3 regions of the Mesorhizobium humile genome follow, and region 3 is predicted to be linked to each of the others. Evidence: predicted binding sites of a transcription regulator. Region 3 holds the regulator's gene; each other region holds the start of a gene.
What was found. The regulator PhoB, encoded in region 3, activates phosphate uptake and scavenging genes when phosphate is short. The targets are predictions, from matches to a motif close to TGTCATNNANCTGTCAT.

Region 1: the regulator PhoB is predicted to act here: its motif matches at 5,741-5,757, upstream of RFM52_RS26600 (YdcH family protein).
Region 2: the regulator PhoB is predicted to act here: its motif matches at 2,557-2,573, upstream of ppk2 (polyphosphate kinase 2).

Annotation. Positions count from the first base shown of each region.
Region 1 is NZ_JAVIIV010000022.1:52,822-62,781, reverse strand. It holds gene RFM52_RS26640 (aminotransferase class V-fold PLP-dependent enzyme) at 1-644, opposite strand, end outside; gene RFM52_RS26635 (RidA family protein) at 664-1,125, opposite strand; gene RFM52_RS26630 (amino acid ABC transporter ATP-binding protein) at 1,164-1,973, opposite strand; gene RFM52_RS26625 (amino acid ABC transporter permease) at 1,978-2,628, opposite strand; gene RFM52_RS26620 (amino acid ABC transporter permease) at 2,630-3,295, opposite strand; gene RFM52_RS26615 (transporter substrate-binding protein) at 3,468-4,340, opposite strand; gene RFM52_RS26610 (IclR family transcriptional regulator) at 4,465-5,265, shown strand; gene RFM52_RS26605 (YdcH family protein) at 5,382-5,585, opposite strand; gene RFM52_RS26600 (YdcH family protein) at 5,827-6,006, shown strand; gene ispG (flavodoxin-dependent (E)-4-hydroxy-3-methylbut-2-enyl-diphosphate synthase) at 6,251-7,501, shown strand; gene RFM52_RS26590 (lytic transglycosylase domain-containing protein) at 7,506-8,366, shown strand; gene RFM52_RS26585 (sterol desaturase family protein) at 8,604-9,740, shown strand.
Region 2 is NZ_JAVIIV010000009.1:33,269-43,228, reverse strand. It holds gene RFM52_RS15325 (GntR family transcriptional regulator) at 1-278, shown strand, start outside; gene RFM52_RS15320 (glycosyl transferase family 90) at 394-1,365, shown strand; gene RFM52_RS15315 (aldo/keto reductase) at 1,371-2,414, opposite strand; gene ppk2 (polyphosphate kinase 2) at 2,669-3,589, shown strand; gene RFM52_RS15305 (dihydrofolate reductase family protein) at 3,791-4,435, opposite strand; partial or broken gene RFM52_RS15300 (nucleotidyltransferase family protein) at 4,594-4,889, opposite strand; gene hemB (porphobilinogen synthase) at 4,939-5,970, opposite strand; gene RFM52_RS15290 (DUF2066 domain-containing protein) at 6,096-6,908, opposite strand; gene RFM52_RS15285 (enoyl-CoA hydratase/isomerase family protein) at 7,074-8,117, shown strand; gene RFM52_RS15280 (DUF6163 family protein) at 8,114-8,536, shown strand; gene ldtR (transcriptional regulator LdtR) at 8,837-9,352, shown strand; gene RFM52_RS15270 (L,D-transpeptidase family protein) at 9,760-9,960, shown strand, end outside.
Region 3 is NZ_JAVIIV010000010.1:211,889-221,848, forward strand. It holds gene RFM52_RS17310 (CHASE domain-containing protein) at 1-210, opposite strand, end outside; gene RFM52_RS17315 (ATP-binding cassette domain-containing protein) at 337-1,137, opposite strand; gene RFM52_RS17320 (sugar ABC transporter permease) at 1,149-2,501, opposite strand; gene xylF (D-xylose ABC transporter substrate-binding protein) at 2,755-3,795, opposite strand; gene RFM52_RS17330 (ROK family protein) at 4,162-5,403, shown strand; gene phoB (phosphate regulon transcriptional regulator PhoB) at 5,732-6,421, opposite strand; gene phoU (phosphate signaling complex protein PhoU) at 6,438-7,145, opposite strand; gene pstB (phosphate ABC transporter ATP-binding protein PstB) at 7,166-7,969, opposite strand; gene pstA (phosphate ABC transporter permease PstA) at 7,966-8,817, opposite strand; gene pstC (phosphate ABC transporter permease subunit PstC) at 8,821-9,807, opposite strand; gene pstS (phosphate ABC transporter substrate-binding protein PstS) at 9,873-9,960, opposite strand, start outside.

The sequences.
Region 1 (9,960 bases), on a different contig from region 3:
ATGTCGGCGCCGCGCGCCAGGAAGCTGCGCAGATCGTATTCCGAAGCCGCGTCGACGATCACCGGCACGCCCTTGGCGTGGCAGATCTCGCAAAATTCCTCCAGCGAAAGCATGCCGTATTGCACCGTGTGATGCGCGACGACATAGAGGGCTGCCGCCGTGCGCTCGTTGATCGCCTCGCGCACGTGATAGTCCTGGGTGACGCTGACGGTTCCCGACGGAATGACCTTGGCGCCGGCGACACGGATCGACTGGTCGATCGGCGCACCATAGTTGACGATATGGCCGAGCTGGATGACAACTTCCGACTTCAGCCCTTCGGTGTCGTCCGGCAGCCGCTCGATCGCCAAAAGGTTGGTGCCGGTCATCGCGCCGGCGATCGCCATGGTGATGCCCGAGGCGCAGCAAGCGGTGATGAAACCGGCCTCGCCGCCGGTGAGGCGTGCGACGACCGCGCTCGCGGCGCGCTGCAGATCGTCCATCTCCACCCATTGCGAAGCGATCTCGGCCATGGCGCTGATCGCCTCGGGAACGATGATCGAAGCGCCCAGCGTCGTCATTGTGCCGGAGACGTTGATGATCGGTCTCAAGCCGAGGCGCTCGCGGATCGTGGTGTTGGAGCCGGCGTCAGAATAGGTTTTCATGTGAATGGACTCCGTTAAATCAGGCCGCGATCTCGACGACCGCTTCGATTTCGACAGTGATGTTGCGTGGCAGTGAGCCGACGCCGATCGCCGAGCGGGCATGGCCGCCGATGTTGTCGAAGACGTCGGCGAAGAGGTCGGAGCAGCCATTGACCACTTTGGGGTGTTCGCTGAAGGTCGGGGTCGCGTTGACGAAGCCGAGCAGTTTCACCACGCGCACGATGCGGCCGAGATCGCCTGCCGCCGCATGCATGACGGCGAGCAGATTGAGGCCGGTGAGGCGGGCATGCTCATAGGCCTGCTCGACGGTGACGTCGTCGCCGACCTTGCCGGTGCAGAGCGTGCCGTCGGCGCGAAGCGGGCCCTGTCCTGAAAGAAAGATCAGCCGGCCGCTTTCGGCATGGGTAACGAAATTGGCGATCGGCATCGGCGGCTCCGGCAGTGTCAGGCCGAGTTCGGCGAGCCGTATGTAAGGCGACATGGAAGGGTACTCCTTGGATGGCTTAAGGCCATCCGCTTTCAGAAATGCGAGGCGCGGAAGCGCGCCAGAAATGTGCGGAGGCGCTCATTGGTGGTCTCCGCGGCAAGGACTTCCTTCGGCGGTCCAACGGCCGAAACGCCGCCATCGGCCATGAAGACGATGCGGCTTGACGCATCGCGGGCGAAGGCCATCTCGTGCGTCACCATCACCATGGTCATGCCGTCCTCGGCGAGGCTGCGCACCACCGCCAGCACCTCGCCGACGAGCTCCGGGTCGAGCGCCGAGGTGATCTCGTCCAGCAGCAGGATCTTCGGTTCCATGGCGACCGCGCGGGCAATGCCGACGCGCTGCTGCTGGCCGCCGGACAATTCGGCCGGCAGGCTGTCGGCCTTGTGGGCGAGGCCGACGCGGCCCAGCCAATGCTCGGCGATCGAGCGCGCCTCCGTGCTGCTCTTGCCGCGCACCTTGGTGAGGCCGAGCATGATGTTGCCGGCCGCCGTCAGATGCGGGAAAAGATTGAAGCTCTGGAACACCATGCCGGTTTCGGCGCGCATCGCGGCCAGGTCGCGCTCGCTGCGCCGCTGGCGCGTGCCGGAGTCGCGAGCAGGGCCGGGGCGAAAACCGACTTCCTTGCCGTCGATGCGGATCGAGCCGCTGTCATAGCTCTCAAGGAAGTTGACGCAGCGCAGCAGCGTGGTCTTGCCGCTGCCGGACGGGCCGATGACGGTGACCACCTCGCCCTTCGCAACTTGCAGGCTGACCGAGCGCAGCACCTCGACCGAGCCGAAGGATTTCGAGACCTCGGCAATATCCAGAAGTGCTGGGCTGTCGTTCGAACTTTTGGCCATCGCGTTAGTCCCGGATGAAAGCGAAGCGCCGTTCCAGCCGCCGGCTGGCGTATGAAAGCGCGTAGTTGACGGCGAAATAGATCAGGGCGCCGAGGATATAGAGCGGCATCGCCTCATAGGTGCGGCCGATGACCTGGTTGATCGCCTGCATCAGATCGGTGATGCCGAGAAGCGACACCAGGGCGCTGCCCTTCACCGCGTCGGTGACGCCGTTGATCCAGGGCGGCAGGAAGCGTCGGAAGGCCTGCGGGAAGATGACGTAGGCAAGGCGCTGGCGGAAGGTAAGGCCGATCGCCATCGCCGCCTCCGACTGGCCCTTCGGGATGGAAGCGACGGCGCCGCGCAGATATTCGACGACCTGGGCGGTCTTGAACAGCGTCAGCGCCAGCACGGCGGCCCAGAAGGACTGGAGGTGCACGCCGATCGCCGGCAGGCCGTAATAGACGAAGAACATCAGCACCAGGATCGGAATGCCGCGGATGGTGTCGCTGAAGATGCGCACCGCCCAGCGCACCGGCGCGGGGCCATAGACGAGGCCAACGCCGAGGATGACGCCGGCGATCAGCGACAGCACCACGACGAGGAGGGACACCCACAGCGTCAGCGCGAAGCCTTCGGCGAGGAACGGCAGGGCATAGGCGATCTGGCCGAGCATCTCAGCGTGCCGTCCTGAACCGACGCTCGACGAGGCGGAGCGCAAAGAGAAGAGCGTAGCCCGTGACCAGATACATCGCCGTCGTCACCAGGTAGACCTCGACGATGCGGAATGTGTTGAAGTTGATCCACTGGGCGCCGTAGGTGAGCTCGGGCACCGAGATGACCGAGGCGATCGAGGTGTCCTTGAACAGCGAGATGAAGGTGTTGGACAGCGCCGGCAGCGTGATGCGCAACATCGTCGGCAGGCGCACATGGATCAGCCTTTGCCACGGCGTCAGGCCGATCGCCTTGCCGGCGTCGAGCTGGCCGCGCGGCACGGCCTCCAGGCCGGAGCGAAACACCTCGACCAGATAGGCGCCGCTATAGACCGACAGCGTGACGACAAACGAGGTCTGCGCGCTATAGGCAAGGTCAACAACGGTCGGCAGGCCGTAGAAGACCAGATAGACCAGCAGGATCAGCGGCACGTTGCGGATGAACTCGACGTAAGCGGCGATGAAGGCGCGCACGACGCGCCCGGCCGAGACATACCAGACTGCCAGCACTAGGCCGATGACGATGCCGATGGCGATCGAGATGACGGCAAGCTCGAGGCTGAGCAGCAGGCCGCCCCACAGCTTGTCGAAATGCCGCCAGATCAGGTTGAAATTGAGCGTATAGCCCATGCGTCCATCTCAATGGCTCGCGGTGACGAACGATCTCTTTGTTTGACGCAATTTCAGACGGAAAACCGCTTCACACTTTTCCTGAAATTGCTCTAGGATTCGTCATCCGCATGGCCGGTGTCGAGGAGAAACAGGCGGAAGAGCGCTTTACCGCGCGCTTCCGCCGGCCTGGTCAGATGACCGGGAAGCCCGGATGGCGTGGCGGCGGCTCCTGTCCGAAATACTCCTTGAAGGCGGCGTCGTAGAGCGCCGTCTCATGGCCGAACATCGCAATGGTGAAGGTCTGGTTGACGAAGGTCAGCCAGTCGAGATCGCCCTGTCGGACGGCAGCGCCGTACAGCATCGAGTACCAGCTCTTGCCGGCGTCGAAATATTTGTCCGGATTGCGCGAGGCGAGCCAGCGCACCGTCGACAGATCGACCGCAGCGGCGTCGGCGCGTTTCGATTCCAGCGCCTGCAATACGTTGGCCTGGGTGTCGATCTGCAGCACCTGCGCCTGCGGCAGGGCGAAGTGCACCGAGCTCTCGGCGTCGACATTCTGCAGGATCGAGATGCGGGTGGCGGCGCCGTTCGCCAGGAGCTTGTCGAAGGTCTTGTTCTCGGAGCCAGGCAGCGTGAGCAGCGCGACGCCTTCGACATAGTAAGGCCGCGAGAAATGGATCAGCTGCGAGCGCTGCGCGGTCATGGTCATGAACTGGATGGTGATGTCGACCTTGTTGGTCGTCACGTTCGGGATGCGCTGCGCCGGATCCTGGGTGACGAACTCGACCTTGGTCGGGTCGTCGAAGAGGCCCTTGGCGAGGATGCGGCCCATGGTGATGTCCATGCCGACCAGCTCTCCGGCATCGTTCTCGAAGTGCCACGGCGCATTGGTGCTGCCGGTGCCGACGATCAGCTTGCCGCGATCGAGCGCGGTGCGCAGCACGCTGTCGGACGCAGCCTGCGCCGCCGCCTTCTCGGCGCTGACTGCGGTGAGCGCGCCGGCGGTGGCCAGCCCCGCCATACCCAATTTCAGAAAATCACGTCTTCCGGATGTGTCGTTCACGGCGACCTCCTTTCGTGTTGTGTTCCCCTTGTGAATACACGCGCCGGCAATCGACAAAGCATTTGTCTCTTACAAGAGACGTGTGTATCCTGTACAGGACAGATACTAACACCAGGAATGAGCAATGCAAGATAGTGAAACGTTGACCGGGTGGCCGGGCGAAGGCGCGGACGAAGAGCGGCCGGCGGGCTCGCGCGAGAAGGGCCTCAACAGAGTCTTGAACATGCTGGAATTCCTGCATGCCAACCAGCGCGCGATCGGCATCGGCGAGCTGGCCAAGAGGCTGAATGCCCCGCGCTCGACGACCTACACGCTGGTGCGCGAACTGGTCGAAGCCGGGCTGCTGGAAATGGCCGGCGACGGCAACCGCGTCTATTTCGGCAAGAAGCTCTATCTCTATGGAATGGCCTATATGCGGGGCAATGATCTGCTCAGGCGCGGCCGTCAGGAGGTCGACGCGCTGTCGCGCGAGACCGGCGAGACGTCGGAACTCTGCATGCTGCAGAGCGGCCGTTACACGATCATCCATTCGAGCCCGGGCACAAGGCCGTTCCGCATCAGCTCGGCCACCGGCCTGCAGATCCCGCTGCCCTGGACAGCCTCCGGCCGACTGCTGCTTGCCGGCCTCGACCGAGGCCGGATCGAAGCGATGGTCTCTGAAGACGATCTCGTGCTGCCCGACGGCCGCAAGCTCCTGCTCGACGATTTCATCGACGACATCGCGCGGGCCCGCGTCACCGGCTATTGCGTCACGTCAGGCCTGGTCGATGCCTACACCAAATGCCTTGCGGCGCCGGTGTTCTCGGCCCCTGGCACGGTCGAGGCGACGATGTGCCTGGTGGTGCCGATCGACACATCCGGGGAGCGGACCGACGAACTCGTTGCCGTGCTGCGCGAGCGCGCGGCCAGGCTTTCGATCTCTTAGAGCGTTTCACCGTTTCACGGAGACGGCAAACCGCTCTATCCCTTTGTTTTTATGCAATTCCGAACGGAAAACCGCTCACACTTTTCCTGGAATTGCTCTAGTGAGTGAGCTTTGCTCTAGGCGATGATGTCGGGAATGATGCGGTCTTCCAGCGCCGACAACCGGTCTTTCAGCAGCAGCTTCTTCTTTTTCATGCGCTGGATCTGAAGCGGGTCGCAGCCCGTGGCGATCATCGCGTTGATGGCGGCGTCGAAATCGGCGTGTTCTTGTTTGAGCCGGGAATATTCGAGGCGTATTTCAGCCTGTTCCTGTTCGGACATTATCTACCGTTTAGCGTATGCATCGCCCAATCGGGCTGTGTGGGCGGGACCGGTTGGGTTGTCTGTTGTGGCCGGCGCGCGGCTCATATCACATTTCACTTTGCCGTGGAATGCTACCACGTGGCATTCGACATCGAGATCGCTTGGTGGCAAACTGTCATTGTGCCGTCACAGTCGCAACCTGCGGTGGAGGCGTCCGCGACGGCTGCAATCGAGGAAACCATGAAAGGGAGAACCAATCATGTCTCTTGCGTCCCATCTTGATGAGTTGCAGCGGAAACACGGTGACATCGAGCGCGAGCTCACCGATGCGATGAACCATCCTTCGGTCGACGACCTCGAAATCGTGAATCTCAAGCGACGCAAGCTGGCAATCAAGGACGAGATTGAAAAGCTGAAGGGTAGCCCAACGACACACTGAAGCTCTTCCAGGCACCATCACCGCAACCCGCCGCGGTGAGACTGCCGGTGGCAAGAAATGCCACCGGCGTGGTGCTTTTTAACTGAAATCGATGGAAAGTTCGGTCGCAGATCTTGCGATCGGCAGAGTCGGCGTTTTTCGCACGGCTGCAGCCGATTTGCCGGCCTTGCCCGCGGCTTGCCATTGACAAGCCATCTTTGCTCCGCCACCTCATGCCCGGAACTCCCAGATGAAGGCGGCCGGCATGACCGGATATTTTTCCTCTCCCTTCCCGCGGCGCACGTCGGTCGGCGTATCGGTCGGCGGCGTGATCGTCGGCGGCGGCGCGCCGGTCGTCGTGCAGTCGATGACCAACACCGACACCGCCGACGTCGACCAGACCGTCGCCCAGGTCGCGGCGCTGCATCGCGCCGGCTCGGAAATCGTGCGCATCACGGTCGACCGCGACGAGAGCGCGGCGGCGGTTCCGCGCATCCATGAGCGGCTGCTGAGGCTCGGTATCGAGGTGCCGCTGGTCGGCGACTTCCACTATATCGGCCACAAGCTTCTGGCCGATCATCCGGCCTGCGCCGAGGCGCTGGCCAAATACCGCATCAATCCCGGCAATGTCGGCTTCAAGGACAAGAAGGACCGGCAGTTCGCGGCGATCGTCGGGATGGCGATCAGATATGACAAGCCGGTTCGCATCGGCGTCAACTGGGGCTCCCTCGACCAGGAGCTTTTGACCCGGCTGATGGACGACAACCAGGCTAAGGGCTTTCCGCTTACCGCGCAGGAAGTGACGCGCGAGGCGATCGTGCAGTCTGCGATCCTGTCGGCCGAGATGGCGGAAGAGATCGGGCTTGGTCGCGACAAGATCATCCTGTCGGCCAAGGTCAGCGGCGTGCAGGACCTGATCGCCGTCTACACCGAGCTCGCAACCCGCTCCGACCATGCGCTGCATCTGGGTCTCACCGAAGCCGGCATGGGCACCAAGGGCATTGTCGCCTCTTCCGCGGCGATGGGCATCCTGTTGCAGCAGGGCATAGGCGACACGATCCGAATCTCGCTGACGCCGGAGCCGAATGGCGACCGCACCCGGGAGGTGCAGGTGTCGCAGGAATTGCTGCAGACCATGGGCTTCCGGCAGTTCGTGCCGATCGTCGCGGCCTGCCCCGGCTGCGGGCGAACGACGTCAACCGTATTCCAGGAACTCGCCCAGAGCATCCAGGCCGATATCCGCAAGAACATGCCGGTGTGGCGCGAGAAATATCCGGGCGTCGAGAACCTCAAGGTCGCGGTGATGGGCTGCATCGTCAACGGTCCGGGCGAATCCAAGCATGCCGATATCGGCATATCCTTGCCCGGCACCGGCGAGACGCCGACGGCGCCCGTCTTCATCGACGGCAAGAAGGCGGCGACGCTGCGCGGTCCGTCGATCGCGCAGGATTTCGAGAAGATGGTCGGCGACTATATCGAGCAGCGCTACGGACACGGCAAGGCAGCGGCCGAGTAGGCCGATGCCGCTTTTGCCGCGCGCGACGCTGATCCTGATCTGCGTGCTGATCCTTACCGCTCAAGCGCTGGCGGACCCGCCGCAGTCGCGGTCCGCCGGCAAACGGCTGATCAACCGTGTCTGCGATCTGATCGAGACCCAGGCCCTAGAGAGCGGACTGCCCAGGGATTTCTTCGCCCGGCTGATCTGGAAGGAAAGCCGCTTCGATCCGAACGCGGTCAGCCCGGTCGGCGCCGAAGGCATCGCGCAATTCATGCCGGGCACCGCCAAGATGCGCGGTCTTGCCGATCCCTTCGACATCGAGCAGGCCATTCCGGCTTCGGCGAAATATCTCGCCGAGATGAAGGCCGGCTACGGCAATCTCGGGCTTGCGGCCGCGGCTTACAATGCCGGCGAGAACCGCGTGTCGCGCTGGCTGAGTTCGGGCGGCTTCCTGCCGATGGAGACGGAAAGCTATGTCTTCGACGTCATGGGCGAGCCCGTCGACAAGTTCTCGGACAAGTCCTATGCCGGGACCGTCCAGCCGCTCGATCCCAAGATGAGCTTCGCGGTTGCCTGCCGCCGGTTGCCGGTGATCATGTCGCGAACCGTCGCCATGGCCTCGATCAACGTCAAGCCGTGGGGCGTGCAGGTGGCGGGCAATTTCCGCCGCTCCGCAGCGATCGACCAATGGCTGAAGGTCAGGAGCCGGTTCCCGGCCTTGCTCGCCAGCCATGACCCGGTGGTGAGCCGGGTGCGCACGCCGATCGGCCGGCGCGGCATCTACGCGGTCAGGATCGGCGCCAACTCGCGCGGCGAGGCCGACGGCATCTGCAACAAGATGCAAAGCGTCGGCGGCGCCTGCGTGGTGTTGCGCAACCGGTGATGCCGGGGCGTGCGCGCGCCACATCCAGCAGACATTCAGCTTGTAGCGACATGCATTCCTTGCAGGGGCTCGAGCTTCCCCTGCCGCCAACAACGCCGGTAGCCAATTGCTAATGTTGCGACGAGAATCTGCTTGTCAGGGCGGCGGCGGTTAAATCTTAATGCGCTTTGCGGTAGTAAGGGCGGGGTCAGTTATTTCCGCGCGTATTTTTATTCGCGGTCTTACAAGGGAGGCATCATGCCGGAGGGGAATTTCCTTAAAAGGGTTGTCGGCGAGCTCGAAACGCCGCGCACCAAGCGACCGTTCGGCTCCGGTTGGCTGTCCGGCTCGATCGCATTGCTCGCCGGTATCACCGCCCTCCTGATGGTCATCGTGTTGCGCTACCCGACGCTGACCTCGATGCCGGACCTGGCGCCCATCCACCAGATGCTGTTCTTCAAGCCGGTCCTCTATTTCGTGCTTATCTCCGGCTACATCCTGGCCATCCTGAGCATGATGCTGCGCAGGGAAAAGACGCTCGGCGCGGCGGCGATGGTCACCGTGCTCCTGGCCTCGCTCATCGGCATGCTGCCGGCGCGTCACGAGCTGCGGATCGAAGGGGTCTTCTTCGGCCTCGACTTCTTCATCCTGAACGCCCTGTTCATGGGGGTCCTGTTCGTTCCGCTGGAGCGCATTTTCGCCCGCAACAGGGCTCAGACAGTGTTCCGCGACGAATGGCGCGAAGACCTGTTCTACTATCTGGTCTCGTCGCTGCTGGTGCAGATACTGACCTACCTGACGCTCGCGCCGTCCAATTTCGTCAACGCGCAAGGCGGCCTCGGTTCGGTGCGTGCCTGGGTCCACGACCTGCCCTGGATCGTGCAACTGCTGGCGGTGATGTTCCTGACCGATCTTGCCCAATATTGGGTGCATAGGGCTTTCCATCGCATCCCGTTCCTGTGGAATTTCCATGCCGTGCATCATTCGGCCAAGTCGATGGACTGGATTGCCGGCGCGCGGATGCATTTCCTGGAAATCATCGTGCTGCGCAGCCTGACGGCCACGCCGATGTTCGTGCTCGGCTTCGATGAATCGGCGATCCAGACCTATATCCTGATCGTCTACGTCTATTCGTCCTTCATCCATTCCAACATCGGAACCAGTTTCGGCCCGGTCGAAAAGGTGCTGGTGTCGCCGCGCTTCCATCACTGGCATCACGGCCTCGAGAAGGAGGCGATCGACGTCAACTTCGCCATCCATTTCCCGTTACTCGATCGGCTGTTCGGCACCTATCACCTGCCCGAGGGACGCTGGCCAAAGGGCTATGGCATTCATGGCCATCCGGTGCCGAAAGGATATTGGCGGCAATTCCTCTATCCGTTCCGGCGCGCGTAGAAGCTCGAAAACAAATATTCAGAGTCGGCGGGACAGCACCCCCCTGTCCTGCCGGACATCTCCCCCGCAAGGGGGAGATCAGATGTCGCGCCGGCCTTCGCCGATCGCCAACGTTGCAAGGCCGGGCGAAGCGCCGAAACTGCCAATCTCCCCCCTTGCGGGGGAGATGGCCGGCAGGCCAGAGGGGGGTTGGCGGGAACTCGGCAGTCGATCCTATCGA
Region 2 (9,960 bases), on a different contig from region 3:
CAAGGCTTTCCGGCAACGAGTTTCTGCTCAGGGCCGTTCGCGATGCAATGACCAGGCTGTCGCGGGCGCGCTGGCTGGAGGTGCGCGATGAGAAGGCCCTCGGCCGCGCCTGGACCGAACATCATGCCATCCTCGCCGCCGTCAGGAGCGGCGATGCCGAGCAAGCGGCGCGGCTGCTTTCCGCTCACATCGCCGGCAGCCGCGATCGACTGGTCACCTCACTGCATGACGACCGGCGCGGTCTGCGCGCAAGAGGGTTCGCCGTCGTCGCAGCGTAAGGTCCTGTGGGGTCATTCGCATTAGCGGGCTTGCAACATGGCTGGGAGAATGCTGTAGGAGACGAGGGGGATGAAGGCCGACTACCATTGACCATCTTGCTGAACTCGCGGACGCATGGCCACACTCTCACGAACCGCCGCAAAGCTGTTCTACTACGCGCGCAATTTCGCGCGTGACCGCGCACCGCAATCCCTGTTCCGCGACCGCCTGGCCAGCAGGCTCGAGCAGGCCAGGCTTTCGGGCAAGACGGTTCGCGAGCGACTGAACTACTACAACAAACTGCAACACCCGTTCGTGACCAGTCCGGACGCCATAGCTGTCGGCAAGCTGCCGTCCGCTTCCAGCATGTATTATTACGACCTCAAGGAATTCGCCCGCTATTTCGATCCCGGCCTGCTGATCGATTTCGAATTCGGCGACGTCGTCGGCGTTCCGGAGGTACCGAGGATCGTCAAGGACCGGCCCATCGGCGACGACAACGCGAACGGCGTGCTGATGAAGCTGAACAAGTTCCGTCACTTCTACATGCCGCCCGACAAGCTGTCTTTCGCCGATAAGCGCCCGATGGTGGTCTGGCGCGGTCACCTCAACAATCCGCTCCGCACCCGGTTCGTGGAAAAGGCCGCCGAGCTGCCGATTTGCGATGCGGGTTCCCACAGGGCCGACGCGCCGGATGGGTACCGCAAGCCGTTCCTGAACATCGAGCAGCAGCGACAGTATCGCTACATCGTCTCGCTCGAAGGCAATGACGTCGCGACAAACCTGAAATGGATCATGAGCTCCAATTCGCTCTGCCTGATGCCGGAGCCGACCTACGAAACCTGGTTTGCGGAAGCCCAGGTCGAGCCCAATGTCCACTACGTGCCGCTGCGGCAGGACTTCTCCGACCTGGTCGACAAGGTGGCCTATTTCGAAAAGCATCCCGCCGAGGCGGGGCGGATAACCGCCGCCGCCAACGCCTATTGCCGCAAATTCGGCAATGAACAGGACGAGCAGGCGATCTCGCTGCTCGTCCTGTATAAATATTTCGTGCTGAGCGGACAGATAAAGCCCGACCCGGAAGTCTGGCGCTTTATCACCGGCTGACTGTTTTAGGCATGCGAGCGGTCGAGCACCTTATCGGCCGGTCCGAACCGGTCCCTGGCGGTGAACTGCTGGTGCCAGTAGGGATAAAGCACCGGCGGTCGGCTAACCACGTCAAGGCGCTGCCGTTCTTCTTCGCTGAGCGACAGGCTGGCCGCGGCGAGGTTGTCCTTGAGCTGCGCCTCGTTGCGGGCGCCGATCACCAGCGAGCTTACGGCCGGACGTCCAAGCAGCCAGGCAAGCGCGACTTGCGCTCCCGACACCCCTCGCGCGTTGCCGATGTCGACCAGCACGTCGACGATGCGCCACAGGCGGTCCTCGTCGCGGATCGGCGGTTCCTTCCAGCCGCCAAGCTGGCGCGCGGTCGGGCTGTCGCGACGGTATTTGCCGGAGAGCAGCCCGCCGGCCAGCGGGCTCCAGACCAGCACGCCGAGGCCCTGGTCGACCGAGATCGGCAGCAATTCGTATTCGGCCTCGCGCGCTTCCAGCGTGTAGTGGATCTGCTGGGTGACGAAACGGGCCTGATGGCGGCTGTCGCTGACGGCAAGAGCCTTCATCACCTGCCAGCCCGACCAGTTGGAGCAGCCGATGTAGCGGATCTTGCCCTGGTTGACCAAGGTGTCGAGCGCCGCGATCGTCTCCTCGACCGGGGTGAGGCCGTCCCATTGATGGACGAAATAGACGTCGATGACGTCGGTCTTGAGCCGCTTCAGGCTCTTTTCGCATTCGCGGATCAGATGGTGGCGCGACAGGCCCTCGTCATTGGGGCCGGTGCCGATACGCATGCGCGCCTTCGAGGCGATCAGCACATCGTTCTTGCGCTTGCCGCCAAGCGCCTCGCCGATGATCTCTTCCGACAAGCCGTTGGAATAGACATTGGCGGTGTCGATGAGGTTGATGCCGGCATCGATGCAGGTGTCGATGATGCGTCTGGCTTCCGCGAGATCCGAATTGCCGACGGCGGCGAACGGACCGGTGCCGCCGAAGGTCATGGTGCCAAGCGTCAATGTCGAGACTTTCAAGCCGGATCGGCCCAGCGTGCGGTATTCCATGTCAGTCCTCGCAATTTGTTTGAAAGAAGCGCCGTGGCGAGCGCTGGAAGAGGCGAGGGGATTTGTAGGACAATTCGCGCCGCTTGTCGCCCTGCTGTCGATACGGACCGATCACATATCTTCGAGGTTTGCGACGGGCGATTGCAATAAAACCGTCATTGCGCCTCTGTATCTCAGTCGGCTTACGGAGTGTCCGGCCGGAGCCGGAGCGGATTCCGAAGCGATGATGGCCGACAGGCAGACGGAGCTGCGCGATGAATGAACTGAAATCGAATTCCGGGGCGAAGGACTGGCTCGAAGCCGAACTCGAGGACACGCTCGACGAAGACTATGAGCTGGAGCTTTCCGAGCCGGCGCTCTCGCTCGAGATCGCCAAGATCTACAAGAAATCGCATCCGCCCTCCATGGAGCGCATGACCTATTTCCGCGAGTTGCTCAGGTTGCAGTCCGAGCTGATCAAGCTGCAGTCCTGGGTCGCCTACCACAAGAAGAAGCTGGTGGTGATCTTCGAGGGCCGCGATTCTGCCGGCAAGGGCGGCGTCATCAAGCGCATCACGCAGCGGCTGAACCCGCGCATCGCCCGCGTCGTGGCGTTGCCGGCGCCGACCGAGCGCGAGAAGTCGCAGTGGTATTTCCAGCGCTACGTGCCGCATCTGCCCGCGGGCGGCGAGATCGTGCTGTTCGACCGCTCCTGGTACAACCGCTCCGGCGTCGAGCGGGTGATGGGCTTTGCCAATGGGGACCAGGTCGAGGAGTTCTTCCACGACGTGCCGGAATTCGAGCGCATGCTGGTCCGTTCCGGCATCACGCTGGTGAAATACTGGTTCTCGATCACCGACGAAGAACAGCAGATGCGCTTCCTGATGCGCATCCACGATCCGATGAAGCAGTGGAAGCTGTCGCCCATGGACCTGCAGTCGCGCGTGCGCTGGGAGCAGTACACCAAGGCCAAGGAAGAGACCTTCGCACGCACCAACATTCCGGAAGCGCCCTGGTTCATCGTCGAGGGCAACGACAAGAAGCGCGCGCGGCTGAACTGCATCGACCATCTGTTGCAGCAGATGCCGTATGAAGAGGTGCCACACGAGGAGATTTCGCTGCCGGAGCGTGTCTTCAACCCGCAATACGAGCGCCAGGTTCTGCCGCGCGACCTCTACGTGCCGGAGAAGTATTGAGGCGCCTCTTCCTTCTCCCCGTAAACGGGGAGAAGGTGCCCGAAGGGCGGATGAGGGGCGGCGCCGACGTGGGCGATTGAAATCCCATTCGCCGCAAGGGCAGGTGCCACAGGTGCTTGGCCAACCTCTAACCGGCAGCGCTGCCCCTCATTGCCCTACCGGGCATTTCTCCCCGTGAACGGGGAGAAAGAGCTACTTCGCCTACACCCGCCCGATCATCACATGCGTCGCATCGGCGGTCGCCACCTGCCCGGTACAGCGGTATCCCAGCTTCAGCATGTCGAGCCCGGCGAACAGATGCTCGCCCGAGCCGAGCAGGAGCGGCGAGACAACCAGATGCATCTCGTCGATGAGCTTCTCCTGCAGATATTGACGGACGGTCGAAACGCCGCCGCCGACGCGCACATCCTTGTCGCCGGCAGCTGCCTTCGCCTGTTCGAGCGCCGACTGGATGCCGTCGGCGACGAAGTAGAAGGTCGTGCCGCCTTCCATCTCGATCGGCGCGCGCTTGTGATGCGTCAGAATAAAGGTCGGCACGTGGTAGGGCGGGTTGGGGCCCCACCAGCCTTTCCAGTTGTCGTCCGGCCATTCGCCGCGGCTCGGCGCGAACATGTTGCGACCGAGGATCCAGGCGCCGACATTCTCAAAACTGCGCACGGCAAACTCGTCATCGGTATCCGTCGTCCCGCCATCCTTGCCGATCATCTGTTGGAACGAGCGGGTTTTGATCATCCATTTGTGCAGATTTTCGCCGCCCACCCCGAGCGGGTTGGCGAGGCTCTGGTCGGGGCCGGCGCCGTAGCCGTCGAGCGACAAGGTGAAAGCGTTGACACGCAGCCTGGACATCATTGCCTCCTAAACCAGTTGTAATTTGCAAGCGGTTGTTAGGTAGCTTGGCTGATTGCGAAATGCAAGCGGTATTTTTTCGGTGCGATCGATTTAGGCGATGCCATCCAGGGCCGCAATGATCTCTGCGATGATCGGCTTGGTCTGACGCGGTGCCATCAAAATACGCGCACGGCCGATCGTTCGATATCAGCCTTCAACATCGGATGAAGACTGTCCCGTGTGGTGATGTCGACTTCGGCCGACATCTTCTCTTCGAGAAATTGTTTGATGACGACGAGGTCGATCAAGGAAAAGCGCCGCGCCGGATCATAGTCTATGAAGAGATCGAGATCGCTGTCCGGCGTGCGTCGCCGCGGGCGGCCGATCCAAACAGATAAAGCGAAGTCGCGCCCATGCCCCTGATGGCATCTGCGTTCTTCCGTAACCGTTCGATGACTTCATTCCTGCTCATGGATGCATTCTAACGAATCCCGTTAGAATTCCAACATCGCGAAGCAGCCCTAGCCCTTCAGCATCTGCGCCACCACGGGCGCGAAATAGGTCAGCACGCCGTCGCAGCCCGCCCGCTTCAGCGCAAGCAGCGATTCCAGCATCGCCTTCTCGCCGTCGATCCAGCCATTGGCGGCGGCCGCCTTGATCATCGAATATTCGCCCGACACCTGATAGGCGAAGGTCGGCATCTGCAGCTCGTCCTTCAGCCGGCGGATGATGTCGAGATAGGGCAGGCCGGGCTTCACCATCAGCATGTCGGCGCCTTCGGCGAGGTCCTGTTCGGCCTCGCGCACCGCCTCGTCCGAATTGGCGTGGTCGATGTAGTAGGTCTTCTTGTCGCCCTTGAGCAGGCCGGCGGTGCCGACCGCCTCGCGATAGGGACCGTAGAAGGCCGAGGCGAATTTCGTCGCATAGGACATGATCGCCACGTCCTGAAAGCCGTTGGCGTCGAGCGCGTCGCGGATGGCGCCGATGCGGCCGTCCATCATGTCCGACGGCGCGATGATATCGGCGCCCGCCGCCGCCTGGATGACGGCCGCGGCCGCGACCTGCTCCACCGTCTCGTCATTGACGATGACGCCGTCGCGCAGGATGCCGTCATGGCCATGGCTGGTGAACGGGTCGAGCGCCGCGTCGTTGATGATGCCGATCTCCGGCACCGCGTCCTTGATGGCTCGTGTGGCGCGGTTGATGACATTGTCCGGATCGAGGATGTGCGAACCGGTCTGGTCGCGCAGCGCAAGCTCGACATTGGGGAAGGTGGCGATGGCCGGGATGCCGAGCTTGGCCGCGCGCTCGGCTTCCTTCACCGCGAGGTCGATGCTCAGGCGATAGACGTCGGGCATGGCTGCGATCGGCTCGCGCGTGTTCTTGCCGTCGACGACGAAGATCGGCCAGATCAGGTCGTTCACCGAAAGCTGGTTCTCCTGCACCAGCCGGCGCGACCAGTCGGCCTTGCGCATGCGCCTGAGCCGCCGGCTGCCGGTGATCTCGTCGACGCTGCGCGCGCCGGCAGGTTTTGCGGGGGTGAATTTGTTCATGGCCGAAAACTCTCTTTTGGGCCGGCTTTTACCACGCGTCTCCGCCCCTGACCAATGCGACACGATTGTGCCAGAGGTTGAGGCGCAAGTTTCCTCTCCCCATTCCATGGGGCGAGGAAACGCTTTCACGGCTGTCCGTGCCCTGACAAGATCTGCGCCGCGCCCCTGATCGCGACCCGGAACGCCTCGTCGAAGCTGACGCCGCGCGCCTGCCAGCGATAGGTCTTGCCGTGGTCGGCCAAGCGCCAGTCGGCGACCCAGCCGAGTTCCTTGTCGCTCCACACGATGCTGCCGGCGAGCGCCCGGGCCGCTCCCGCTTTTTTCGCGAGCTTGTCGAGCCGTGCCATATCGGCCCCCGAAAGCGCCTTCTCACCGAGGCCGCCAAGCTGTCCGGGCTTTGGAAAGATGACGCGCATCAGCATCGGATCGGTCGCATTGGCGAAGGATTCACGCATCGTCTTGCCCTGGTCCTCATCCGCCGTCAGCACGAAATGCCGCGCGCCCTGCTCGGCGGTCATGAAGACGGCAATCGGCGACCGCTCGCCGAGCCATGGCCTGCTGCCGAGCTGCGCCAGAAGCTTGTTGACCACGGCCGGCTTGTAGAGGCAGGTCAGGTCGTGCGGCCGGTCATGCGTGCCTTGCTCGTCATGGATCGGAATGCCTTCCAGCCGATCATGATAGCGGAAGGATTGAACGAAATGACCGGCCTTGTCGCGCAGCGCCAATATCTCCGGTTTCTGCGTCAGGCGCTGGTCGCCCGAGACCTTGACCAGCACCTTGTCGAGGCATTCGCGAAAGCCGATCTGCCGGTTGACCTCTCCGGTGCCGGTGACGATCGACTGCGCTTGGTAAAGGTCGTTAATCGCCGCTGCATGCGCGGCAACCCCCAGAGCGAGGAGACCGACCAATCCAACCACGAAGCGGGAAATTCCAGGCATGTCGGTCTGCTCGAAACCTGTCGGGCGCGGGCGCGGTGCTTTGCCGGTTACCTAACATCTGGCGCGGCCGCCCGCCAGCGCAAGGACCGCTGCCATTGACGCGTCCCCATGCCGCCTTTAGCACTTCTCTCCCCCGGCAGGGCGCAGAGAGGGATTCTCCTGGTGATGGATTTTGGCGGAGGCGACGAGATCCGCTTCGAGCGGCTGGGCAAAGCGGGCGTGGTCACCTTGACCCGGCCCAAGGCGCTCAACGCCGTCACGCACAACATGGTCAAGGCGCTCGGCAGGGCGCTCGACGCCTGGGAGCAGGATGCGGGCGTCGGCGTCGTCGTCGTCAAGGCCGAGGGCAGGGCGTTTTCCGCCGGCGGCGATATCCTGCACATCTATGAGGCCGGCCGGGCCGGCAGGCCGCCGGTCGACTTCTTCGCCGACGAGTACCGGCTCAACGCCCGCATCGCGCGCTTCAAGAAGCCCTATGTCGCGCTGATCGACGGCATCGTCATGGGCGGCGGCGTCGGCATCTCCTTCCATGGGTCGCATCGTGTGCTGACCGAAAACGCGCAATTCGCCATGCCCGAGGTCGGCATCGGCTTCTTCCCCGATGTCGGCGCCAGCCACTTGCTGCCGGATCTCGGCGGCTCTTTCGGCATGTATCTCGGGCTGACGGGAAATCGCATCCGCCATGGCGATGCGCTGTGGTCGGGGCTGGCCACCCACACGATCAAGGCCGAGGACCAGGCGGGCCTGCTCGACGAACTGGCGACAAGCGGCGACGCCAATGCGGAGATGCGCGATTTCTTCGTGCCGGCCAAACGCGAGACCGAGCGGCAGGACCTGGAAGCGATCGCGCGCCATTTTTCGCAGAGCTCGCTCGGCGGCGTCATCGACAGCCTGGAGCGGGCAGGGGCGGAGGATGCTTTTGCCGCAAAGACGCTGGCGACGCTGAAAACCCGCTCGCCGACCAGCCTCAACGTCGCCTGGCGCCAGATCAGTGCGGGATCGACGCTGTCGATGGACGAATGCATGAAGATGGAATTCCGCATCCTCAACCGCATGCTGGCCGGCCATGATTTCTATGAAGGCATCCGCGCCGCCATCATCGAGAAGGGCTCGACACCCGAATGGCGGCCGGCGGGCCTGGATGAGGTCAGTGCTGCCGACATCGACGCCTATTTCGCGCCGCTCGGGGATAAGGAACTCGCGCTGTGAGCGAGGTCACCTCCAGGCGCGTGGTGCTGCAGCCTTCGACCACCGAAGTCATCTTCGCCTGGTTCCAGCGCGTCATCGCCGGCTACTGCCTTTTGTTCGGCATCCTCTACTGGATCCGCCTGATCGGCATCTATCCGGGCGAGTTGTGGCGCTTCGACCTGATGCCGGTGCATTGGCAGGTGGCGGCGGCGACGCTTGCCGTCTTCTTCCCATTCGCCGCGGCGGGCCTGTGGATGCTGGCGTCCTGGGGGCCGGTGATCTGGTTCATCTGCGCGGTGACCGAGACGGTGATGTATGCCGGTTTCCCCGACCTCTTCGGCCACCGCATCCTGATCGTCGTCTCGCATGCCTGCGTGGCCTTGCTCTACATCGTCTTTCGCGTCACCATATGGCTGCAGAAGCGCCAGCTCCGCCAATGAGCATGATGCCGAAAAGTGTGAAGCGGTTTTCGGACGACATCATGCTCCACTCATAGAGCCGGCCGAAGACGGGCCTCCCGGGCCGATTTCCGAGCCCGGTTTCCCCCAAAATCCATTGGCTAAATCTTTAGGTTAATTGTTCTTGCTCGGGTGACCGATCGTTAAGCGTCTTCCGAAACCTCTTACCGGTAAGCTCTTGTTAGCCCTGGCGTTTAAGTCGAATTTTATGAGTATTCGATAGTGTCGCGATCAAGGTGAAAAACAAAAAATCACCAAGGCGACAAACGAGAGGCAAAGACAATGATCAATTCGCGTCCGGCGGCGAAGACCGCAAACGTATCCGACGATCGCCGCGAGGCTATCCGCTCGCTGTACATGGAATCGCTGCAGCTGGTGGAGCGCCTGCACCGCCGCCTGCTTGACGTGATCAAGGACGAGTTCGACCGCAACGGCCGTTCCGACATCAACGCCATCCAGGCGCTGCTGCTCTTCAACATCGGCAACTCCGAGCTGACCGCCGGCGAGCTGCGCTCGCGTGGCTATTATCTCGGCTCGAACGTCTCCTACAATTTGAAGAAGCTGGTCGATCTCGGCTTCATCAACCACCAGCGCTCGCGCATCGACCGCCGCTCGGTCCGCGTCTCGCTGACGCCGAAGGGCAACGAGGTGGCCGACGTCGTCGCCGGCCTCTACGAGCGCCATGTCGGCTCGATCGAGGCGGTCGGCGGCATCAACACCGACGAGTTCAAGCAGATGAACCGCGCCCTGCAGCGCCTGGACCGCTTCTGGAACGATACGATCGCCTATCGGATGTAAGAGCTACGAACTGGAACGGGAAGCCGCGCCGAAGAAGTGCGGCCCGGGGGAAAGAATAGGGAGGGGGCCGGTGCCGAAACGCGCCGGTCCTTTTCTTTTTTGCGAAGGCAGGCAACCGCGGAAAGCGCTGATGCAGAAAAGCATCGGTATTTTTTCCTTCATTGCGCCACCACAACCAAATCGCGGGCCAAGGCCACGTTGCCGCCATAATCGCGGGCAATGCGAAGTGTGGGTGATGCTGCGGGCCTATGCCCTGCGCTCCTTGGAACCTGGGTGGCGGCAGCGCGTTTCTGGCAGCCGGCGATGCGGGTCATGGTTGGCGAATTGTTAAGTTCGCCGCCCCTAGAGTGCGGACAAGCCGCCCTGCAAGCGAGTTGAGCGAGAGCGATAAAGCAAGAATGTCTGCCATGAGAACCAGCCGCCGTTTCTTCCTTACCGGAGCCTCCGCGCTCGCTGCTGCCATGGTCGCAGGCCATGCCAGCGCGCAGGACGTGGTCGGGGACATCCTGAAATCCTCGACGCGTGGCAATTGGGACGACCAGTTCGACGCCCGCGCCAGCGACACCAACAAGGTCGCCTCGACGCTGCCGATCTTCAGCCAGCAGACC
Region 3 (9,960 bases):
GCCGTTGCGGGCATCGAACAGTGCCTGCGTCGAACGCAGCAGCGACAGATGCAGGTCGATGCGGCTTTCGATGCGGTTGAGCGCGTCGTCGGCGGTCCCCTCGAACTTGATCCGCGCCGCCTCCTGCGTCGCGAAATAAGCGAACCCCGCCATCGTCAGGCTGATCAGCGCGACGGCGACGAAGGCAACGATCGGAAAGAGCTTCTTCAAATCAGCGATGCGGCCCGTGGACGGTCGACGACCTTTATGGGCAAGTCTCCGCGCCAACACAATGGCGCGGCCAAATCATCACAGGGGCTGGTACATCACGCAGCCGTTAATTAGCCGGCTATCCGTTCATGCCGCGATCTTCAGCGCGCCTGGACCCGGGATGGCGCCTGGCGGGCATTTGCCCAGGATGATCATGCCGAGCACCTCGTCCTGGGTGACGTCGGTCGTGCGCGCGGTGCCGACCACCTGGCCGTTCTTCATCACGCAGACCCGGTCGGCGAGTTCGAACACGTCGTGGATGTCGTGGCTGATCAGGAAGATGCCGATGCCGTCGGCCTTGAGCTGCTTGACCAGTTCGCCGACCTGCGCCGTCTCTTGCGGGCCGAGCGCCGCCGTCGGCTCGTCCATGATCAGGATGCGGGCGTTGAACAGGATCGCGCGCGCGATCGCCACCGACTGCCGCTGTCCGCCCGACAGCTTGATGACAGGCTCCTTGAAGCGCTGGAAGCGTGGATTGAGCCGGCCCATCACCTTGCGCGCCTCGGCTTCCATGGCGACGTCGTCCAGCGTGCCCCAACCCGTCATCAGCTCGCGGCCGAGGAACAGATTGGCGGCGGCATCGACATTGTCGGCCAGCGCCAGCGTCTGGTAGATCGTCTCGACGCCGTATTTCTTGGCGTCGCGCGGATTGGAGATCGAAGCCTCCTCGCCATTGATGAAGATCTGCCCGCTGTCGCGCTTGTAGGCGCCGGACAGGATCTTGATCAGCGTCGATTTGCCCGCGCCATTGTGGCCGAGCAGCGCCATCACTTCGCCGGGGAAAAGATCGACCGAGGCGTCGTCGACGGCGCGGATGCCGCCGAAGGCGATCGAGATGTTGCGCATGTCGACCAGCGGAACGCCGGCGGGAGCGGATTTTTCAGCCATGCTCGTTCTCCTCAGACCCGCTTGCGATAGATGGTGTCGAGCCACACCGCGACGACCAGCACGGCGCCCACGACGATGCTCTGCAGCGGCGAATCGACGCCGAGCAGCACCATGCCGGACTGCAGCGACTGCATCAGAAGCGCGCCGAGCATCGCGCCGAGCACGGTTCCGGAGCCGCCGGCGAGCGAGGTGCCGCCGATGACCGCCGCGGCGATGACCAGGAGTTCGTCCAGCGTTCCGAGCACGTTTGTCGAGGAGTTCTGCCTGGCCGACGAGATCGCCGCCGCGATCGTCGCCAGCACGCCCATGATCATGAACACCTTCATGGTGATCCAGCGCGTGTTGATGCCGGCGAGGTTGGCTGCTTCCGGATTGCCGCCGATGGCAAAGACATAGCGGCCGAAGCGCGTGCGCTTGGTGACGAAGGTCATGATCAGGCCGACGGCGACGGCCATCAGCACCGGAATGGCGATGCCATGCGCGATGAACAGCCCGCCTTCGGGAACGGTGATGTTGTTGGCGGCGGCGTAGCGGTTCACGATGCCGACCGGCCAGGGATAGGAATTGGCGAGCCACACTGCGCCCAGGATGACCGCGCAGGTGACGGTGGCGAGCAGCGTCTCGGCCCAGACCGGACGCAGCGGGAAGCGGAAGCGCTTGCGCTGCACGCGGCCGTTGAAATGCATGAAGATGACCGCCAGGCAGGCGGCGATGCCGACGGCCCAGCTCCACTTGGCGCCGATCGAGCCCGCCGGGCCGCCGCCCATCAGCTGGAACGTGGCGTCGAGCGGCGCCACGGTCTGGCCGCTGGTGACCCACCAGGCAGCGCCCCGCCATACCAGCAATCCGCCCAGCGTGACGATGAAGGCCGGCACTTCGAGATAGGCGATGATGAAGCCCTGGAAGGCGCCGATGATGAGGCCGAGCGCCAGGCCGATCAGCAATGCCAGGACCCAGATCCAGGGATTGCCCAATTCAAGCCCGACGAAGCGAACCAGGAAATGCACTTGGGCAAAGCCCATGACCATGCCGATCACCCCTTCGGCCGATCCGACCGACAGGTCGATGTTGCGCATGACGATGACCAGCACCATGCCTGAGGCCATGATCGCCACGGCCGAAGTCTGAACCGACAGGTTCCACAGATTGCGCGGCGTCAGGAAGGTGCGGCTGTCGAAGTCGAGCGGATTGACGCCGAGGCGCAGGCTGGAAATCACGTGCAGCCCGACCCAGATCAGCAGCAGCGCGCCTATCATGCCGAGCATGCGGGTATCGATCTCGGTTGCCTTCAGGAACCTGGCGACAGCGCCAAGTTCCGACGCGCGCGCGGTGTCCGCCGATTGGGTAGACGTCGTATCGGTCATGATTTCCTCCCGCCGGCCTGCCCGTCTGACGCGGATGCCTGGCCAAGCCTAGAAGCTATCCGCCAGAGGCGGAAACACAAATCTTTTTGAGAAAACGCCGCGGCTTCAAAGCAATCCCAGGAAAAGTGCGTGGCGGTTGGGATCGGCGACTTCGCCGTAGCTTCCCGTCCGGGATTGCGGCAACAAGGAACTGGAGCGGTTCATCGAACCGCTCCAGGCCGCGGCGCAGGATTTTGATCGAGAGCCGGCAAACTTAGTTGCAGACCTTGACGCTGCCGGCGGCAACGCCAGCGCAAACTTCGTCCTTCTTGATCCAGCCGGCGTCGATGACGACGTTGAGATTGTCCTTGGTGATCGCGATCGGGGTCAGGAACAGCGACTTGACGGTGTTGCCGCCAGGCGTCGTGAAGTCCTTGGCGCCGGCGATGTCGCCCATCTTCTTGCCGTTGGCGAGCTGCGAGGCGATCTCGGCGGCGTTCTTGCCAAGCTCGCGCGCGTCCTTCCACACCGACACGGTCTGCGTGCCGAGCGCGATGCGGTTGAGCGCCGCGTGATCGCCGTCCTGACCCGAGACCGGAACGGTGCCGGCCAGGCCTTGCGCCGTCAGCGCCGCTACGACGCCGCCGGCGGTGCCGTCATTGGCCGCCACGACCGCGTCGACCTTGTTGTCGTTGGCGGTCAGGAACTGCTCCATGTTCTTCTGCGCGTTGGCCGGCAGCCAGCCGTCGGTATAGGCCTCGCCGACATTCTTGATCTTGCCGCTGTCGATCGCCGCCTTGAGCACTTCCATGGAGCCCGAGAACAGGAAGTCGGCGTTCGGATCGGAACCCGAGCCCTTGATGAAGACGTAGTTGCCTTCCGGCTTGGCCTTGAACACCTCGCGGGCCTGCATGCGGCCGACTTCCTTGTTGTCGAAGGTCAGGTAGAAGACGTCCTTGTTCTCGATCAGGCGGTCATAGCCGACGACCGGAATGCCTTCGTCGAGCGCCTTCTGCACCGCCGGACCGATGGCCGAGGCATCCTGAGCCAGGATGATCAGCGAATTGGCGCCCTGCGAGATCAGGCTTTCGACATCGGTCAGCTGCTTGCCCGGATTGGACTGCGCGTCGGCCGAAATATACTTGTCGCCGGCGGCCTCGATGGCTGCCTTCATCGCCGCTTCGTCGGTCTTCCAGCGCTCTTCCTGGAAATTCGACCAAGAGACGCCGATCACCTTGTCCTTCGCCTCGGCGACCGACGCCAACGTCAGCGACATGGCAACGCCCGCCAGGATGGCGGCTGCGAATTTCTTCATGATATCCTCCCTGCGCTCTGTGCGGCGCGACCCAGACTGGCCCGAAGGCCGGTAAAGAGGCTTTTTTTCGAGCCTCAAAAAAATAGTGATCCAGCAAAACGACGCTGTCAACTGCGATTCTGATGGGTTTTGATGGGTCCGAACATTTTTTTCGACACCCGCAATAAATAATGACATGGACCTTGGCTTCTGCCAGTATCCAGAAGCAATTCCAGGAAAAGTGCGCAGCGGTTTTCCGCCCGGAATTGCGTCAGAACAAAAGACAGACGGTTCGCCGTTTCCGCAAATGGTGAACCGTCTGGCGTGTCAACGCTAGGCCATGGCATCATCACAAGGCCGCGATGACCGGGGAGGACGTGCGAAGACATGTCGGTCGGAATCCGTCACGACGATTTGCGCCGGCGCAACCGCGCCATGGTGATTTCGGCCGTGCGCCGCGCCGGCCAGCCTTCGCGCACGGAGATTGCCGCCACCACCGGGCTCAGCCACTCGACCATTTCGGCGATCTCCGCCGATCTGATCCAGGAAGGCATTCTCACCGAGAGCAAGGCCAGCGAGCCGACGGCGCTGAAACGCGGCCGGCCGCAGATCGGCCTGGCGCTGAACCCCGAAGCCGCCGCGGTGCTGACCGTGGTCTTGTCGCTGAACTTCCTGTCGGTCGCCGTGATCGATTATGCCGGCCAGGTGGTCGCCGAGGAGCAGCAGCGCTTGGACACGCTTGTCATGCCCCGCGACGACTTGATCGGCGAATGCGTGGCGATCGTCCGGCGCCGGCTGCAGGATCCCGACCTCGACGTGAGCAGCGTCGCCCGCCTCGCCATGGGCATCCAGGGCATCACCGATTCCCACGCACGGGCCATGCTGTGGTCGCCGATAACGCCGCTGACCGACATTCCTTTCGCCGACATCCTCGAGCAGGAATTCGGCATCCCCGCCACCATGGAGAACGACTGCAACATGATGGCGGTGGCGCTGCAATGGCGCGACCCCGAGCGCTATCGCGACGACTTCATCGCCATCCTCCTGTCGCACGGCATCGGCATGGGTCTGGTGCTGAAGGGCGCGCTGTTCACCGGCACGCATTCCTCGGGCGGCGAATTTGGCCACATGATCCACCGCCCGGGCGGCGCGCTTTGCCGCTGCGGCCGGCGCGGCTGCGTCGAGGCCTATGCCGGCAATTACGCGATCTGGCGCAGCGCCATGAAAATGAGCGAGGACGCCGAGCCGGTCGACGTCGGCGACGCCGACATGCGAGCCCTCGCCGCCAAGGCGCGCGAGAAGGACGGCCCCGAGCGGGAGGCTTACCGTCGGGCCGGCGAGGCGCTTGGTTTCGGTCTCGGCAGCCTGTTCGCCCTCATCGACCCGGCGCCCGTGGCCATGGTCGGCGTCAGCGCGGCCGCCTTCGACCTGATCGAGCCGGCGCTAAGGGCGGCGATCGCCCAGACCGCGGGCGGCCAGCACTCGGAATCGATCTCCTTCGACACCGAGCCTAACGAGCTGCCGCTGATCCGCGAAGGCTGCGCCATGCGCGCGCTGACCTTCGTCGACCAGGAGATTTTCGCGCCGGGCATGCAGGCAAGAGCGGGCAGCGGAAAAAACGTGGCCTGAGCGGCTTTGAAGTGACCGCTGGTCGCTGAGGACAGCAGCAGACGCTTGAGATTAGCGATGGCCCCGCAGCTTCGTCATTCCAGGGCGAAGCAGGAGCGAAGCGACGCAGCGCAGACCCTGGAATCCATGCCGTTACTTCGATCGTAGGCGCAGCGGAGCAGAATTCTGCACCGCCCCGGCGCGTCGAAGTCACGGAATGGATCCTCGGGTCTGCGCTGCGTCGCTACGCTCCTTGCTCCGCCCGTGGATGACGACGCTAGAAGCGTCTCGGCTAATCACCATCGCAGATGCCGGGAGCGGAGCCCGTCAGCGCTTCCGCGCCCTATCCCTAATCCTCCCTGATCGCGTAACCCGCCCCGCGAATGGTTCGGATGACGTCGGGCATGCGGCCGTTGTTGACCGCCTTGCGCAGGCGGCCGACATGGACGTCCACCGTGCGCTCGTCGATATAGATCGTCTCGCCCCAGACATTGTCGAGCAGTTGGCTGCGCGAGAACACGCGGCCAGGATGCCGCATCATGAATTCGAGCAGGCGGAACTCGGTCGGGCCGAGCCTTATCTCGCTCTTCTTGCGGTAGACGCGATGCGACTCGCGGTCGAGCACGATGTCGCCGACCTTGAGCACGCTGGACAGCACCTCCGGCTTGGCGCGGCGCAGCAGCGCCTTGACGCGCGCCATGAATTCCGGCGTCGAGAACGGCTTGACCAGGTAGTCGTCGGCGCCGGTCGAGAGCCCGCGCACGCGGTCGCTTTCTTCGCCCCGCGCCGTCAACATGATGATCGGCAGCCGCTCGGTCTCGGGCCGCATCCTGAGGCGCCGGCAGAGCTCGATGCCGGAAACCGCCGGCACCATCCAGTCGAGCACGAGCAGGTCGGGAACGTTTTCCTGAAGGCGGATTTCGGCCTCGTCGCCGCGGGTCACCACTTCCACCTGGTAACCCTCGGATTCGAGATTGTAGCGGAGCAGCACCCCCAGCGGCTCCTCATCCTCCACCACCATGATGCGTGGCGCGATCATCGGGGTAACCTTCTCGTCAGGCCGCCGGCGCCGACATTGCCGTCTCGTCCTGCTTGGGACGGTTGGCGGGCAATTGCGTACCGGTGAGCACATAATAGGCGTTCTCGGCGATGTTGGTCACATGGTCGCCGATGCGCTCGAGATTCTTGGCGCAGAACAGAAGATGCGTGCAAGCGGTGATGTTGCGCGGATCTTCCATCATGTAGGTCAACAGCTCGCGGAAGACGGACGTGTATTTGACGTCGATGCGCTCGTCGTCGTTGCGCAGCTTGGCCAGCGCAGTGGCGTCGCCCACCATATATTCCTGGGTCACGGCCTGGACCTGGATCAGCACCAGCTGCGCCATGGAATCGATCGAATGCGTGAGGTCGCGCGGCGCGGTGCTGACGCCGACCGCGCCAACGCGCTTGGCGATGTTCTTGGCAAGATCGCCGATGCGTTCGAGATCGCCCGCCATGCGGATCGAGCCGACAACGTTGCGCAGGTCGTCCGCCATCGGCTGCCGCTTGGCGATCAGCGTGATGGCGCGGTCGTCGAGCTCGCGCTGGCGCGCGTCCATGATGGCGTCGTCGGAGACGACGCGCTGCGCCAGCGCATTGTCGGTTTCGAGCAGGGCCCTGGTCGCGCCGCCGACCATGGAGCCGGCCAGATCGCCCATGTCGTTGATGAGCCGGCTGATCTGCCTCAGATCCTCGTCGAAGGAAGCGACGGTATGTTCGGCCATGATGATGTCCTCGTATGAACTCAGCCGAAGCGGCCGGTGATGTAGTCCTGCGTGCGCTTTTCGCGCGGCGAGGTGAAGATCTTCTCGGTCCGGTCGAACTCCACCAGCTCGCCCAGATACATGAACGCCGTCTGCCTCGACACGCGCGCCGCCTGCTGCATGTTGTGGGTGACGATGACGATCGTATAGTCGGCCTGCAACTCGTCGATCAGTTCCTCGATCTTGGCGGTCGACAGCGGATCGAGCGCCGAGGCCGGCTCGTCGAGCAGGATGACCTCGGGCTTCACCGCCACGGTGCGGGCGATGCACAGGCGCTGCTGTTGGCCGCCGGAAAGGCTGAGGCCGCTGGCGTTGAGCTTGTCCTTGACCTCGTTCCACAGCGCGGCGCGCTTCAGCGCCGACTCGACGCGGCTGTCCATCTCGGCCTTGCTGATCTTCTCATACAGCCTGACGCCGAAGGCGATGTTCTCGTAGATCGACATCGGGAACGGCGTCGGCTTCTGGAACACCATGCCGATCTTGGTGCGCAGCAGGTTGAGGTCCTGCGAGCGGTCGAGGATGTTCTTGCCGTCGAGCAGTACCTGGCCCTCGGCACTCTGCTTCGGATAGAGCTCGTAGATGCGGTTGAGCACGCGCAGCAGCGTCGACTTCCCGCAGCCCGACGGGCCGATGAAGGCGGTCACGCTGCGCTCCGGCAAGGACAGGTTGATGTCCTTCAGCGCCTTCGATTGGCCATAGTAGAAATTGAGGTTCTTGACCTCGATCTTGGCCTTCTCGACGGTCGTGTCGGCTACGTTCAGGTCGGTGGACAACATCGGTTTCATCTGTCCTCTCTGCGTCCGGTCAGGCTGCGGGCGATGATGCTCAGCCCGAGAACCGTAAGGGTGATTATGAGTGCGCCCGTCCAGGCCAGCTGCTGCCATTCCTCGTAAGGGCTGAGGGCGAACTGGAAGATGGTCACCGGCAGGCTGGCCATCGGGGCATTGAGATTGCTCGACCAGAACTGGTTGTTGAGCGCGGTGAAGAGAAGCGGCGCCGTCTCGCCGGAGATGCGGGCGATCGCCAGCAGGATGCCGGTCACGATGCCGGACAGGGCCGCGCGGTAGGCGACCGAGCGGATCACCACCCAGCGTGGCGCGCCGATGGCGGTGCCCGCTTCGCGCAGCGCGTTGGGCACGAGGTTCAGCATGTCCTCGGTGGTGCGCACCACGACGGGGATCACCAGGATCGACAGCGCGACGGCGCCGGCAATCGCCGAGAAGTGCCCCATCGGCCGTACCATCAGCTCATAGACGAACAGGCCGATGATGATCGATGGCGCCGACAGCAGGATGTCGTTGATGAAGCGCACGATCGTCGTGAGCTTCGAGAAGCGCCCGTACTCGGCCATGTAGGTACCGGCCAGCACGCCGATCGGCGTGCCGACTATGATGCCGATGATGGTCATGACGATGCTGCCGTAGATGGCGTTGAGCAGGCCGCCGGCGTCGCCGGGCGGCGGCGTCATCTGCGTGAACACGGCCAGGTTCACCCCGGAGAGCCCCTTATAGAGCAGCGCCCCGAGGATCAACGCCAGCCAGGCGAGGCCGATGCCCGCCGCGACGACGCACAGCGCCATCATCACGGCGTTCTTGCGTTTGCGGCTTTGGTGAAGCGATGCGGCAGTCGACATCGGTCAGGCTCCCGTGCGGCTATCGATGCGCAACAGCATGTAGCGTGCGAGCGCGAGGATGATGAAGGTGATGATGAACAGGATCAGGCCGAGCGATACCAGCGAGGACGTATAGAGATCGCCGTCGGCCTCGGTGAATTCGTTGGCGATGGTCGCCGAGATCGTCGTGCCCGGCGCAAACAGCGAGGCGCTGATGCGGTGCGCGTTGCCGATGACGAAGGTGACGGCCATCGTCTCGCCGAGCGCGCGGCCGAGGCCGAGCATGACGCCGCCCATGATGCCGACGCGGGTATAGGGGATGGTCACGCGCCGGGTCACTTCCCAGGTCGTGCAGCCGATGCCGTAGGCCGATTCCTTCAGCACCGCCGGCACCGTGTCGAACACGTCCTTGGTGATCGAGGTGATGAAGGGCAGCACCATGATGGCGAGGATCAGCGACGAGGTCAGCAGGCCGATGCCGTAGGGCGGGCCGGCAAACAGGCTGGAGAGCCCCGGTATGCCGTGGAAAATATAGATGATGAAGGGCTGCACCGTCGTCTGCAGGAACGGCGCGAAGACGAACAGGCCCCAGATGCCGTAGATGATCGAGGGAATGCCGGCAAGCAGCTCGACCGCAATGCCGATCGGCCGCCTGAGAGGACGCGGGCAAAGCTCGGTCAGGAAGACGGCGATGCCAATGCCGATCGGCACGGCGATGAGGATGGCGATGGCCGAGGTGACGATGGTGCCGTAGATGGGCGCCAGCGCGCCGAAATTCTCGGTGACCGGGTTCCAGGATTCGGTGGTGAGGAAGGAGAAGCCGAACTTCGACAGCGCCTCCCACGAGCCGGCGACCAGCGAGATCGCGACGCCGCCGAGCAGAACCAGCACGAGGATGGCGGAAAGGCGGGTGGCCGTCCGGAAGGCCATGTCGGTGAAGGCGAAGCGGCGCACTGTCGCTTCTCTGGTCCGCAGGGCGGACGATGTCGCGGCTTCGGAAACGGCTGTCATTTACCCCCTCGCATTTCGAAAGAGACAGGAGGGCGCCCAAAGGCGCCCTCCTTATTCGCTAGGACTTACATGCCGGAGTACAGCGGCTTGCCGTTCGCGTCGACGATGTCCTTGCCCCACATCGCCTCGACACTCTTCACGACGGCGTCGGGC